DNA from 4 places in the Lysinibacillus sp. FSL M8-0216 genome. Region 3 is predicted to be linked to each of the others. Evidence: riboswitches for the same ligand, from Rfam matches in the RefSeq annotation. Region 3 holds a riboswitch; each other region holds the start of a gene.
The links. Region 3 has a riboswitch for S-adenosylmethionine ahead of MKX57_RS08215 (YezD family protein). Riboswitches for the same ligand answer to the same signal wherever they lie in the genome.
Positions count from the first base shown of each region.

Region 1: linked by a shared signal. The riboswitch ahead of MKX57_RS01840 (O-acetylhomoserine aminocarboxypropyltransferase/cysteine synthase family protein) and the one ahead of MKX57_RS08215 (YezD family protein) in region 3 are both predicted to bind S-adenosylmethionine.
Region 2: linked by a shared signal. The riboswitch ahead of metA (homoserine O-succinyltransferase) and the one ahead of MKX57_RS08215 (YezD family protein) in region 3 are both predicted to bind S-adenosylmethionine.
Region 4: linked by a shared signal. The riboswitch ahead of MKX57_RS21220 (bifunctional homocysteine S-methyltransferase/methylenetetrahydrofolate reductase) and the one ahead of MKX57_RS08215 (YezD family protein) in region 3 are both predicted to bind S-adenosylmethionine.

Region 1 covers NZ_CP152007.1:374,095-377,256, reverse strand. The annotation lists gene MKX57_RS01840 (O-acetylhomoserine aminocarboxypropyltransferase/cysteine synthase family protein) at 40-1,344, opposite strand; SAM riboswitch class I at 1,461-1,574, opposite strand; gene MKX57_RS01835 (glycerol-3-phosphate acyltransferase) at 1,729-2,361, shown strand; gene MKX57_RS01830 (DASS family sodium-coupled anion symporter) at 2,563-3,162, shown strand, end outside.
Region 2 covers NZ_CP152007.1:2,602,101-2,605,262, forward strand. The annotation lists gene MKX57_RS12695 (endospore germination permease) at 1-613, shown strand, start outside; gene metA (homoserine O-succinyltransferase) at 669-1,604, opposite strand; SAM riboswitch class I at 1,703-1,812, opposite strand; gene MKX57_RS12705 (nucleotide excision repair endonuclease) at 2,015-2,386, shown strand; gene MKX57_RS12710 (hypothetical protein) at 2,434-2,817, opposite strand; gene MKX57_RS12715 (TrmB family transcriptional regulator) at 2,839-3,162, opposite strand, start outside.
Region 3 covers NZ_CP152007.1:1,744,756-1,747,917, reverse strand. The annotation lists gene MKX57_RS08230 (cold-shock protein) at 1-130, shown strand, start outside; gene MKX57_RS08225 (VOC family protein) at 234-1,019, opposite strand; gene MKX57_RS08220 (flavin reductase family protein) at 1,177-1,662, shown strand; gene MKX57_RS08215 (YezD family protein) at 1,747-1,902, opposite strand; SAM riboswitch class I at 1,972-2,066, opposite strand; gene MKX57_RS08210 (heparan-alpha-glucosaminide N-acetyltransferase domain-containing protein) at 2,237-3,162, opposite strand, start outside.
Region 4 covers NZ_CP152007.1:4,269,484-4,272,645, reverse strand. The annotation lists gene MKX57_RS21230 (globin-coupled sensor protein) at 1-15, shown strand, start outside; gene MKX57_RS21225 (protoporphyrinogen oxidase) at 205-1,599, shown strand; SAM riboswitch class I at 1,702-1,801, shown strand; gene MKX57_RS21220 (bifunctional homocysteine S-methyltransferase/methylenetetrahydrofolate reductase) at 1,891-3,162, shown strand, end outside.

The sequences.
Region 1 (3,162 bases), 1.4 Mb from region 3:
AAATACGTAAACGCTACAACACTCGCCTGTCATTCTATATTACGCTTCTACTGTTTGTTCAGTTGTTGCTGTTGCCTGAGTAATAGCCTGCTCTAAATCTGCAATGATGTCCTCCACTGCCTCTAAACCGATTGATAAGCGAATGAGCGATTCGGTTACGCCAGCTTGAATTAGTTCATCTGCTGATAATTGTTGGTGTGTAGTAGATGCTGGATGGATAATTAGCGACTTAGCATCCCCTACATTTGCCACATGTGAAAACAGCTTTACATGATCAATAAGCTTTCGTCCTGCTTCACGTCCACCTTTAATGCCAAATGTAAGCACTGAGCCGAAGCCATTTTTTAAATACTTTTTCGCCAACTCATGTGTTGGAAAATCTTCCAGGCCATTATAATTTACATACTCCACAGATGGGTGGTTACGTAAATATTCAGCCACAGCTAAAGCATTTTCATTGTGTTTAGGGATACGCAAATGAAGCGTCTCTAAACCTTGTAATAGATTGAAAGCTGCATCTGCACTTAACGTTGGTCCAAAATCACGTAACAGCTGTACACGCAGCTTTGTAGCAAATGCTGCAGAAGCTGTATCTATTCCATAGCGTAAACCATGGTAAGAAGCATCCGGCTCTGTAAAGCCTGGGAATCGCCCACTAGTCCAATCAAACTTACCAGCGTCTACAACAACACCGCCTAGAGTTGTCCCATGGCCACCTATCCATTTAGTTGCTGAGTGAACTACCACATCTGCACCGTAGTCAATTGGTGTAGAACCATAAGGAGAAGCAAATGTACTATCGATAATTAATGGTAAGCTGTTGTCATGTGCAATCTTAGCTACAGCTTCAATATCTAAAACCTTTAAGCTTGGATTACCGTAAACTTCTGCGAAGACAGCTTTTGTTTTATCAGTAATGGCAGCCTTAAAATTCTCTGGGTTTGTTTCATCTACAAAAATCGTTTTAATACCATAGTTTGGTAATGTATTAGCGAATAAATTATACGTACCACCATATAAAGAACTGGCTGCTACAATTTCATCTCCTGCTCCAGCTAGATTTAAAATAGAAAATGCAATAGCTGCTGCACCAGATGAAAGTGCTACTGCTGCCGTCCCACCTTCTAATAAAGCCACACGCTTTTCAAAAACATCCACTGTCGGATTCGTAATTCGCGTGTAAATGTTTCCCGCTTCCTCTAAGGCAAAAAGACGTTGCGCATGAGCAGTGTCTTTAAAAACGAAAGCAGTTGAACGGTAAACAGGAACTGTTCTAGAACCCGTCACTGGGTCTGGTTCTTGACCGCCATGTAACAGCAGTGTTTCTGGTTTAAAATTTGTCATTGTGTACCTCCATTTGGTTATTTTTTTACGATGGTACCGGAGATGAGGAGGATTTTTCTGTAGAAAACAAAAACCCTCTTCAGCTAAGAAGAGGGTTGCGGTTGCAAGTTTTCCTCCCCTTATCTGCCAGATCCAAGTAAGAATCTGTAGGAATTAGCACCTTAGTAAGTTCATCACCTACTGGTTGCCGGGCATCATAGGGCCTATCCCTCCGCCGCTCTTGATAAGAGTATGAGATTCAATTTCCATCGTTGTTACAAAGTATAAGCATAGAGTTTTTTTCTGTCAACATCTAAATTTTATTTTTTCCGAAACTTCTGTCTGCTCTTTTACGTAGTAAGAACGCATACACTATTTTAAAAAAAATTTGAAAGGAGTATTTTTATGGTAAAAGCCGTGATCTGTTTTCTAGTTGTTGGCTATTTGATTGGCTGTATTCACGGCTCTAAAGTGGCACAATTTTTATCCGGGGTTGATTTAAAAAAAGCTGGCCATGGCAATGCTGGTGCCTCTAATGCTACGCTTTCACTCGGCTGGAAATATGGCGTTTTAGTAGCTCTTATCGATATTGGCAAAGGCGTCGTAGCCATCGTCGGTGCACATTTTTATTTAACAGATGCAACACATTTAACAGCAGAACAAACATGGCTCCTCACCTATTTGATAGCTGCAGGGGTTATTTTGGGGCATAATTTCCCTTTTTATATGGGCTTCAATGGTGGAAAAGGGACTGCCTCTATCATTGGAATTTTACTTGCGGTTGATTGGAAGATTGGTTTATTTGCACTTATTCTATTTATTATTTTATCTTTTGCAACGAACTATTTAATTGTTGGGGTATTAGAGTTTTACCTCATTTTTTGTACCGCTACTTATTTATGGATTCCTGGGCTTGGCCCGACCATTATTGCCATTCTACTTTTTGCTATTGCTATTATTTTGCACATTGAAAATATTCAACGTTTAATCAATGGAACCGAACCTAAAGTTACTTCTGCCTTCAAGAAAAAGAAATAATATTTTTTAGGAGATATTTGTATTTTTTATGACCATAAATTATCTCTTTAATTACTATTAAAGCTGTAAAACAGACATATTTCGCTTCTTTTCATTCTATACAACAAATGGACGAATTCTTATCTTAAAAAAACATTATACTGACCGATGTTATGGATAATAACCGTCATTTTTACGTAGACGTAGAAGGGATGAGAAAATATGTCTTCACCTAAACAAACAACAACGAAGCGTAATTTAAAGCCTTTATGGATTGGGTTGGCTTTTGCTTTATTAATTATCATTATTTTTTTACCTAATAACGGTGAGCTACCTGTATCCGGACAGCGCGCTTTAGCCATTTTAGCTTTCGCGGTTATCCTGTGGGTAACAGAGGCCGTTTCATATCCTGTTAGCTCTGCAATGATTATCGCACTCGTCACTGTTTTACTAGGACTTGCACCATCCATGGATGATCCAACAACACAACTAGGTACTGCTAGCGCCTTAAAACTATCATTAAGTGGTTTTAGTAACTCTGCCGTGGCCCTAGTAGCAGCGGCTCTTTTTCTAGCAGCAGCCATGCAAATTACCAATTTGCATAAACGACTTGCTCTTTGGATTCTTTCACTTGTAGGAACAAAAACAAAAGCCATAGTTTTCGGTGCAATATTAGTTTCAATTGCCCTTGCATTTTTTGTTCCTTCAGCTACTGCACGTGCTGGCGCAGTAGTCCCTATTCTTCTTGGAATGGTCGCAGCATTCGGTTTACCACGTGATAGTCGACTTGCTGCTTTACTCGTTATTACTTCTGTACAAGCC
Region 2 (3,162 bases), 860 kb from region 3:
ACCTGATAATAAGGATTCCCATCAGGAGAATAAGACGAAACCTGATAATATGAATTCCAATCAGGAGAATCAGGCGATACCTGATAATAAGGATTCCCATCAGGATAATCAGACGAAACCTGTTAATACGGATTCCAATCAGGAGAATCAGACAAAACCTGTTAATACAGATTCCAATCAGGATAATCAGACAAAACCTGTTAATACAGATTCCAATCAGGAGAATCAGACAAAACCTGATGATACAGATTCCAATCAGGAGAATCAGACAAAACCTGTTAATACGGATTCCAATCAGGATAATCAGACAAAACCTGTTAATACGGATTCCAATCAGGATAATCAGACAAAACCTGTTAATACAGATTCCAATCAGGATAATCAGGCGAACGATACTAATACAGGTACCACTCAAGTTAATCAGGCTAAACCTGCGACTATGGCTTCCAAGCAAGACAATCAGGCGACACCAGATAATACAGTTTCCAATCAGAAAAAAACAGATAATCCAGTCTCTACTCAAGACAATTCTGAAGCGGGCAACGCTACATCCAAACAGGACGACCAGGCGCCACCAGATAAAACGAGTTCTGACAAGAAAAATCTAGAATAACAAAGTCTAATTCCTTCAAGCTGCTTAGCGAAGAAATTAGACTTTTTAGTGTTATTTAAATATGATATTCAATTTCGTCCACAAAATCCCATTCATATGGTGTCTCTTGGTATACGTAGTAGTTCAACCAGTTGGAGAACAATAAATGCGTATGGGCACGCCATGTATTCATCGGTGCCTTTGCTGGATCATCATTTGGGAAGTAGTTTACTGGAACGTCTATATGGATGCCCTTGGCAACATCGCGACTGTATTCATCGGCTAATGTTGTCGCATCATATTCTAAATGACCAGTAATCATAATGTTTTTATTATCTTTGGATTGCACGATAAATACACCTGCATCCTCTGAATAGGATAATAAGCGTAAGTCTGGATGATTGCGAACCTCGTCAATCGAGACAGATGTATAGCGAGAATGAGGGGCTGTAAATAAATCACTAAAGCCTCGTACTAAATCTACTGTTAAATCAGTAATCACATGAGAATAAACTCCGGAGCATTTAGCAGAAAGCTCGACCTTTCCAATCCCATAATGATGATATAAAGCAGCCTGTGCCCCCCAACATATATGTAGCACGGATGTCACATTCTTTTTTGACCAATCCATAATTTCAGCAATTTCCTGCCAATAGTTAACCTCTTCAAATGGCATTTTTTCTACTGGCGCACCCGTAATGATCATACCATCATAGCGTCGATGACGAATTTGGTTAAACGTTGTGTAGAATAATTGTAAATGAGACTTACTGACATTTTTAGATTCATGAGTAGCTGTGTTTAAAAAAGTAATATTCACCTGTAATGGTGTATTTCCTAGTAATCGTAGTAATTGTAGCTCAGTTTTTTCTTTTTCAGGCATCAAATTTAAGATTAATATATTTAATGGACGTATTTGCTGTGTTCTCGCACGGTCCTCTTCCATTACGAAGATTTTTTCCTCACGTAAATGTTCTCCAGCAGGTAAATTTTTCGGAATATTAATTGGCATCTTGCGTTCCCCTCTCTTTTTTTGCTCCTTTTTCTAAAAATTAAAAAATCCTCCACATTCCATATGAGATAGAATGAGAAGGATTTTTTTCACGTTCACTCTTATCTCTCAAAGGAAAAACCTTTGCTGGAATTAGCACCTTTCTAACATTTGTTAGAGGTTGCTGAAGCGTCATCGGGCCAAATCCCTCTGCTTCTCTTGATAAGATTATTTAATTATCTTGAATTGTAACATGGACTAGTTAGAATATCAATAATTCATAGAATATTTTGTTATTCCTATGCATGTTCTCCAATCATTTGATAAACACTAAGCTTGCTGTATATGGTTATTCTACATGAAATTTTATGGTAAACATGCCGCTATTATGTTACCATATATCTTTAGTAATAGAGAGGAACGTGAATACTTTGATTAATATTGAATTTCCAAAACCAGATGTAGTCATTCGCCAACGCGAACAAGATGTAAAACCAGGTGATGTCCCAATTACACCATACTTTGGTTTCATCGACTTCCACAAAATCACACGTGATAAAGGCGGCATTTTCTTATTCTATAATGAAAAGAATGAGCTATTATTTGTCGGCAAAGCACGTAAAATTCGTCAACGCATTAAAAAACATTTTGAAGACAATGTATCTCCGTTGAAAAACTATCGTGACGAGGTCTTCAAAATTGAAGTCTATGAAGTAGAAGATCCTATGGAACGTGAAATTTATGAAACATATGCGATTAATACGTTCCGCTCCAAATACAATGTAGATAAAGTATTTTATTAATATCAACAAAAACCGAAATCTCTTTTTTAGGGATTTCGGTTTTTTTATTACATCATAGTCATGCGATCTATCGCCATGCTTTTGCCGTTAATATATAGCTCAATAATCGTCAGCTCCGGGTTTTTATTGATGGCATAGACATACGGTTGAGCTTCTTTCTTTTGCTCGCTTCCTTCCTTGAAATGAATGACTAACCGATCTTCATTTGCTGCCACACTTGCTAGCACATTTCCTTTCGAAAACATGACAAGATAGTACGTCATGTCATCTTCATACAATAACTGAATTCTTTCTTGAGCTATAATATGCTGTTGGATATGGTCAGGAACGATGGTTAGCTCCTGAATCTTAGGTGGAACTAGCAGCGGTGCAGAATCACATCCGCCAATCCATAATACATAAAACAATACTGGCAACATCCATTTTTTCAAGATGCTCCCCTTCCCTTATAGCTACTCTAAGAAAAATGCTTTACGTTCTTTAGCAATCCAGTCCTCAAGCTCTTTATCATCACGCTTCACTAGTCGATTGATAAGAACATCATGCCAAACATAATCCTCTAATAAATAAATATGCACAGGATCATTCGTTATAAAAGCGGTTTCCTGGTTTGACGGCGAGTGACCATAAATCATTTCTTGTCCATCAACCGATAAAATAAACCAATGGGGTGTAGAAGTCTTTCTCGTATAGTGTGTGGCTCTGTGCTGATCGATAGATGCCAGATGCTCCCCGACATATAAGGTAATGCCATGCACCTCCACATGCTGTGATAC
Region 3 (3,162 bases):
AGATGTATTTGTACATTTTACGGGCATCCAGGAGGAAGGCTTCCGTACACTTGAAGAAGGTCAAAAGGTTTCATTTGATGTTGTGGAAGGCAATCGCGGCCCGCAAGCATCAAATGTTGTAAAATTATAAGCTAGAATATAGTAAGTGGATGAAGTATTTGAAAATGGCTCAATCCACTTTTTGCATGTTTGCACATAAAAATCCACTTCAACGATTGAAGTGGATTTTTAATTTATTTATTAATCCAATAAAAAGCACCTGGACACACTAATGTTTCCTTTGTTCGGTGTGGATCCTTTAATGTTACACCGATTGGCCCTTCTTTTAAATGACCGAGCGTCATGCTAGATGCTGAGGCTTCCTCATAAAAATCCAAGCGCATATTCGCTAGCTGTAGAGACATAAACTGCTCATGCTGCTCAAACTCGGGTAGTTGTAATACTTTCTGCCAAAGCTGCACCGTCTCCTCCACATCCTTGACAAAAAACTGAATGGATTCCATTGTAATGGCTTGTTTTTCATCAATCGCGCCACTAGCCTTTAATTGAGCCAAACGCTCCTCATCTCCATCTGCCCATTCAATTAAGAAAGGAAAATCCACTGAAAGGCCAGGTCTGCCAAAATGCAATAGCTTCCATTCGATTATCGTGCCGTCTGGTCTTGTGCGGCTACAAGCATCGGGACCATATACTTCATAGCCCAATGCACGCAATCGTTGACCATCGTCTTCAATATTTTTGGTGCGCAAGGCAATTCGTGAAAATCCTTGGCGCTCACGATCACGTTTAAACGTATAATGTAGGGAATATGGGTACAGGGCCGCTTGCTCAAATAAATCACGATCATAAATAGCGATTTGTTCAATATAGCTTAAGCCAAAATAACTTAGCGTATTGTAAGTCCCCCACATCGTGTGTTGACCACCGTTCACTGTATGGACATTTCGTTTATTGAAGAAAACCTTTATATTTTCCGGTGATTCTACTTGATGTACCAGATGATCAAAATATAAAGTCATGGCAATTCCCCTTTCTTTCCCCCATTAGCTTTACCTGGATGTGTAATTGATTTAATATTTACTTAAGAAAAGGAGTTACTATATGGTATGAAAAAAGTGCAATTTACCTACTAACTCCGTTAACTAATTTATTACTAACTATAAAGAGGTGATTTGAATGACAGATCATGTTGCTGCTTTTAAATTGGCATTAGGTAACTATCCTACAGGTGTAACAGTTGTTACAGCTTGTCATGAAACGAATCCAATTGGCTTAACCGTCAATTCTTTTGCATCTGTTTCTATTGATCCACTACTTATTTTATGGTCACTTGATAAAAAATCTCAGCTCCATCCTTACTTTATGAGTGCGGAAAAATTCGCTGTCAATATTTTAGCAAGTGATCAAGAGCAATTATGTACATTATTTGCAAGTAAAGTCCCAGATCGCTTTGCTCAAGCAAAATGGTCTACTTCTTCTTTAGGACTACCGATTTTACATGATACAGCAGCTATTTTACAATGTAAATCCTTTCAGCAAATAGATGCAGGTGATCATACTATTTTTATTGGCCAGGTGCTAGATATTACAAACTCTCAAAAGGAGCCCCTTCTCTATCATCGCCGTCATATCGGTCAGATTCCAAAAAGCTTCTATAGCTAATTGCCATAAAAAAAGGGCCACTTGTAAGCAACGGAAACCATGCTTATTGGTGGCCTTTTCACATCGTTCAACTGAAATGATCCTTTATTTCTTCTGAGGAAATCTCTGCTTTTCAAGCCTATTAATTTGAACAATTACACCATCCTGAATCGTAATATGCACTTCACCAAATTCAAGATTTTGAATGGCCTTTGCAATAGCCTCTAATTTCTTATCTTCTACCTTTGCCGACTGAGCCATACGATACACCCCTTCTTTTTCATCCTTGTTGTACAAAAGAGGCCAATGCATCAAACTGATTGATAGCCCCTCCTATCTCTCAGATACATCGGTTGGAAGTGGCACCTATGTTTCGGTTGCCGAGGCTTCATTGGGCCAAGTCCCTCCACCTATCTTGATAAGAGTACTGCGTTTCTTGAAAATAATTCTATAATTCTGTAATAAGATTGTCAATATAAAATATTAGAAAACCTAGCTGAATACTTTGTAATGATTATTTTAGATTAGAAAACTATCTATATCTAAAGTATTTTATGCCTAATCAACGAGAAATAGATGGCAATCCATTAATTTATTACGAACTCCATTTCCTCATCAAGAATTCAAGGGGACCTCGACGATGTTTAGCTCTCCACCAGACAGAAACAAGCACACATCCTACAAAGTAACAGCAGGCATATAGCATGGAAAAGGTAAGCGTCTGATTCTCCAACTTTTGGCAAACAATTAATATTCCAATCCCAATAAAAACATGGCCGACATAATGCGTTAAAGACAATTGTCCCGTAAAGATCAAAGCTTCAATTACTTTATTTTTACATGTCTCAACAAGATAGATGGAGCCCACGATAAGGACAATTGCCGACGCTGAGTTAGATAGAACATACATCGTATTCGGTGGAATCGGTCCCGTATCAAATAAATACAATGCACTCTCTACATCTAATAAATGGATCGTTGTCATCTTAATAAATATCGTTGAAAAAGTCTCCGTCATTATGACTAGCAATAAGCCCATCACCAATAAGATTTTTCGTAATGAACGATTAGTTAAATCTAATGTGCCGATTACCATGCCAGTTAGAAAGAAACAAATCCAGGGAAATAGTGGATGATAGCCATTAAACATCAAATTTCTTATAAATCCTGCCGGTGTCCAAAAATCAAGATACTCTAGTAATACATATGTTGGATGCCACCCAGCGAAGTAATTAAATTGAATTTGGAGCCATTGTGAAAGGATGAGGATGACACCGATTATGAACATCATCATTTTCTTGGATTGGGCAATCAAACATGCGGCAACAAACATATACACGCCATAATAATGTAAGATATCTCCTGTCCAGCCTACTGCATATAGGACTATTCCTATCACGAATAACAAAAACGACCTCTTCCACAAAGTAAGTCGATTCTTACGAAGAAGTATTGGGTCCTTAGTCTCTCTAGCCTGACGAGTCATTAAAGCTGTTCCTATTCCTGCTAGCATGACAAATA
Region 4 (3,162 bases), 2.3 Mb from region 3:
AATTTAAAAAGCTAGATCACTAGTAGCTATATTAAACACTATAGTACTCATTATAATGTGTGTTTAGTAAGCATATTCTTGGAGCTAGAGTTATCTCACAGTTGAGATAGCTCTATTTTTGCTAAATTTGTAAAGGGTTTAACGTAATTTTCAATGAAAATAAGTTTATACTGTAGACAGAACTAAAAATAGGGGCGGTTTACTATGAAAACAGTTGTTGTATTAGGTGGCGGTATTACTGGTTTATGCACAATGCATTATCTGCAACGCCAAGTGAAGGAAAAAAATTTAGATGTTCAGCTAGTGCTCGTAGAAAAAAATACATATTTAGGTGGCAAACTATATTCAGCCTATGAACAAGGTTTTATTATGGAAACTGGTGCTGATTCAATCGTAGCTCGCCATAAAGGTGTAATGGAGCTAGTGCAGGAGCTAGACTTTGAAGATCATCTCGTTTACAACGAAACAGGTATATCCTATATTTATACAAATAACGAGCTGCACGCCATTCCAGCGGATTCTACTTTCGGTATACCTATGAGTGTGGCATCACTTGAGGAAAGCACACTTATCTCTGACCAGGCCAAACAAGAAGCTTTAAAAGATTTAACTTTACCCAATGCAGGTTTTACAAAAGAAAGCTCAATAGGGGAATTTTTAACTTATTATCTTGGCGAAGAGCTTGTGGAAAATCAAATTGCACCTGTTTTAGCAGGTGTCTATTCTGGTGATTTACACCAACTTTCTATTGCCTCCACTTTACCGTATTTAATTGACTATAAAAATGACAATGGAAGTATCATAAAAGGTTTTGATGCGAATCGTGAGCAATTTGTTAAAGCTGCTAATAAAAAATTTATTTCATTTCAAAATGGATTATCCTCTTTAATTGAGCGATTAGAACAGAAATTAACAGAGGTAGACATCATTAAAGGGGTAGCCACAAATCATGTCCAAAAAATGGGGAACAAGTATTCGATTTCATTAGCAAATGGTCAATACATTGAGGCAGATTATGTTGTTCTAGCGCTACCGAATGAAGCGGTTCAAAGTATATTACAGGACGACTCCTTAACACATTATTTTGATCAGTTTACTACAGCATCAGCCATTACTATTTATCTAGGCTTTGATGTGCCTGATGCAAACTTACCTGCGGATGGAACAGGCTATATTGTATCGCATAATTCTGATGTCACTTGTAATGCAGCAACTTGGACGAGTCGCAAGTGGAAGCATACATCGAAAAACAATCAACTACTTGTTCGCCTATTCTATAAGAGTATTAATCCGGCGTATGAGCAGTTACGTAAAATGACTGACGACGAATTGGCAGCCGTCGCTTTAGAAGATGTTCGGAAAAGCCTAGGAATTGATGAAAAGCCAACCGTTGTGAATGTCACAAAATGGATTGATCAAATGCCTAAATATGACTTAGCTCACCGGGAAGCGCTACAAGGCTTACTACTAGAGCTGAATGAAAACTATCCGAATTTATCGATAGCGGGTTGCTCTTATTTTGGAGTAGGTATTGGTGCTTGCATTCAAAATGGGAAAAAAATTGGTGAAGAGCTTGCAGAAGAACTATCTAATTTCTAAGTTTTTAAGCAAATAATTTCTTTGTTATGTGAAATAGTCTTGACTCATTCGTCTGTAAACGATATGATTCTTTTAATTATTTAAAAAATTCATACTTAATAATTCTTATCAAGAGAAGCAGAGGGACTGGCCCATTGAAGCTTCAGCAACCAACTTTTTGTCAGGTGCTAAATCCAGAAGACCGTTGAGTCGAAGATGAGAAGGAACAATAATGATGAGTCGTTAAAGCCTTCTTTTTATATAAAAGAAGGCTTTTTATTATACAGAAATAGAGGAAGAGAGGCTAGTTTTATGGGATTGCTTGAAAAATTAAAAACGCATGTATTGACGGCAGACGGTGCAATAGGCACAGTGTTGTATGGCTATGGATTGGAGTATTGTCATGAGGAAATGAATGTTCAGAGACCTGAATTAATTGAAAAGATTCATAGAGAATATATCGCAGCGGGTGCTGATATTATTCAAACGAATACGTACGGTGCCAATGCCATTAAATTAGCTCGCTATGGACTAGAATCAAGTGTCCAACAATTTAATGAAGCAGCTATTACTATTGCTAAGCGAGCAGCAGCGGATGGCGGTCAATTTGTTTTAGGAACAATTGGTGGAATTCGTGGCATTCGTAAAAGCGATGCAACATTAGATGACATATTAGCGACCGTTGAAGAGCAGGCAAGTGTGTTACTTGCAGGAAATCCTGATGGCCTTTTACTCGAAACTTATTATGATTTTGAAGAATTAACAGCAACATTAAACGTGCTACGCGCCAAAACTAATATACCGATAATTGCTCAAGTATCTATGCATGAGCCTGGTGTTTTACAAAATGGTATGTCTTTAAATAATGCGCTACATGAGTTAGAGATTCTTGGTGCAGATATTGTTGGTGTCAATTGCCGTCTAGGTCCATATCATACGATTCAAGCGTTTGAGGCTGTAGAACTTCCGGCAAAGGCATTTATGTCAGCCTATCCAAATGCTTCGCTATTAGATTTAGAGGACGGGCGTGTTGTTTATGAGTCGGAGGCTGATTATTTTGGTCGCGCTGCTGTTGAACTGCGTGATCAGGGTGTTCGCTTAATTGGGGGTTGTTGTGGTACGACACCAAAGCATATTGCAGCCGCAAAGAAGTATTTAGAAGAGCTATCACCAGTTAGTGAAAAGCATGCGAAGCCTGAAAAGATTGAAATTGTTCGTGATGCCGAGCCAGCTAAATTTGAACCACTTCATGAAAAAGTAAAGCGTGAACGCTCGGTCATCGTAGAGTTGGATACACCTAGACACTTAGAAATAGATGGATTTCTTGAAGGGGCCAAACAACTATATGAGGCAGGTGCCGATGTAGTGATGATGGCAGACAATTCATTGGCATCCCCACGTATTAGCAATATTGCAATGGGGGCGTTATTGAAAAGTACTAATGGCGTGCGCCCCCTTACACATATTACCTGTCGAGATCGTAATTTAATTGGTCTTCAATCACATTTAATGGGGTTAAATGCCTTAGGAATTCATGATGTGCTAGCTGTTACGGGTGACCCAACGAAGGTTGGAGATTTCCCT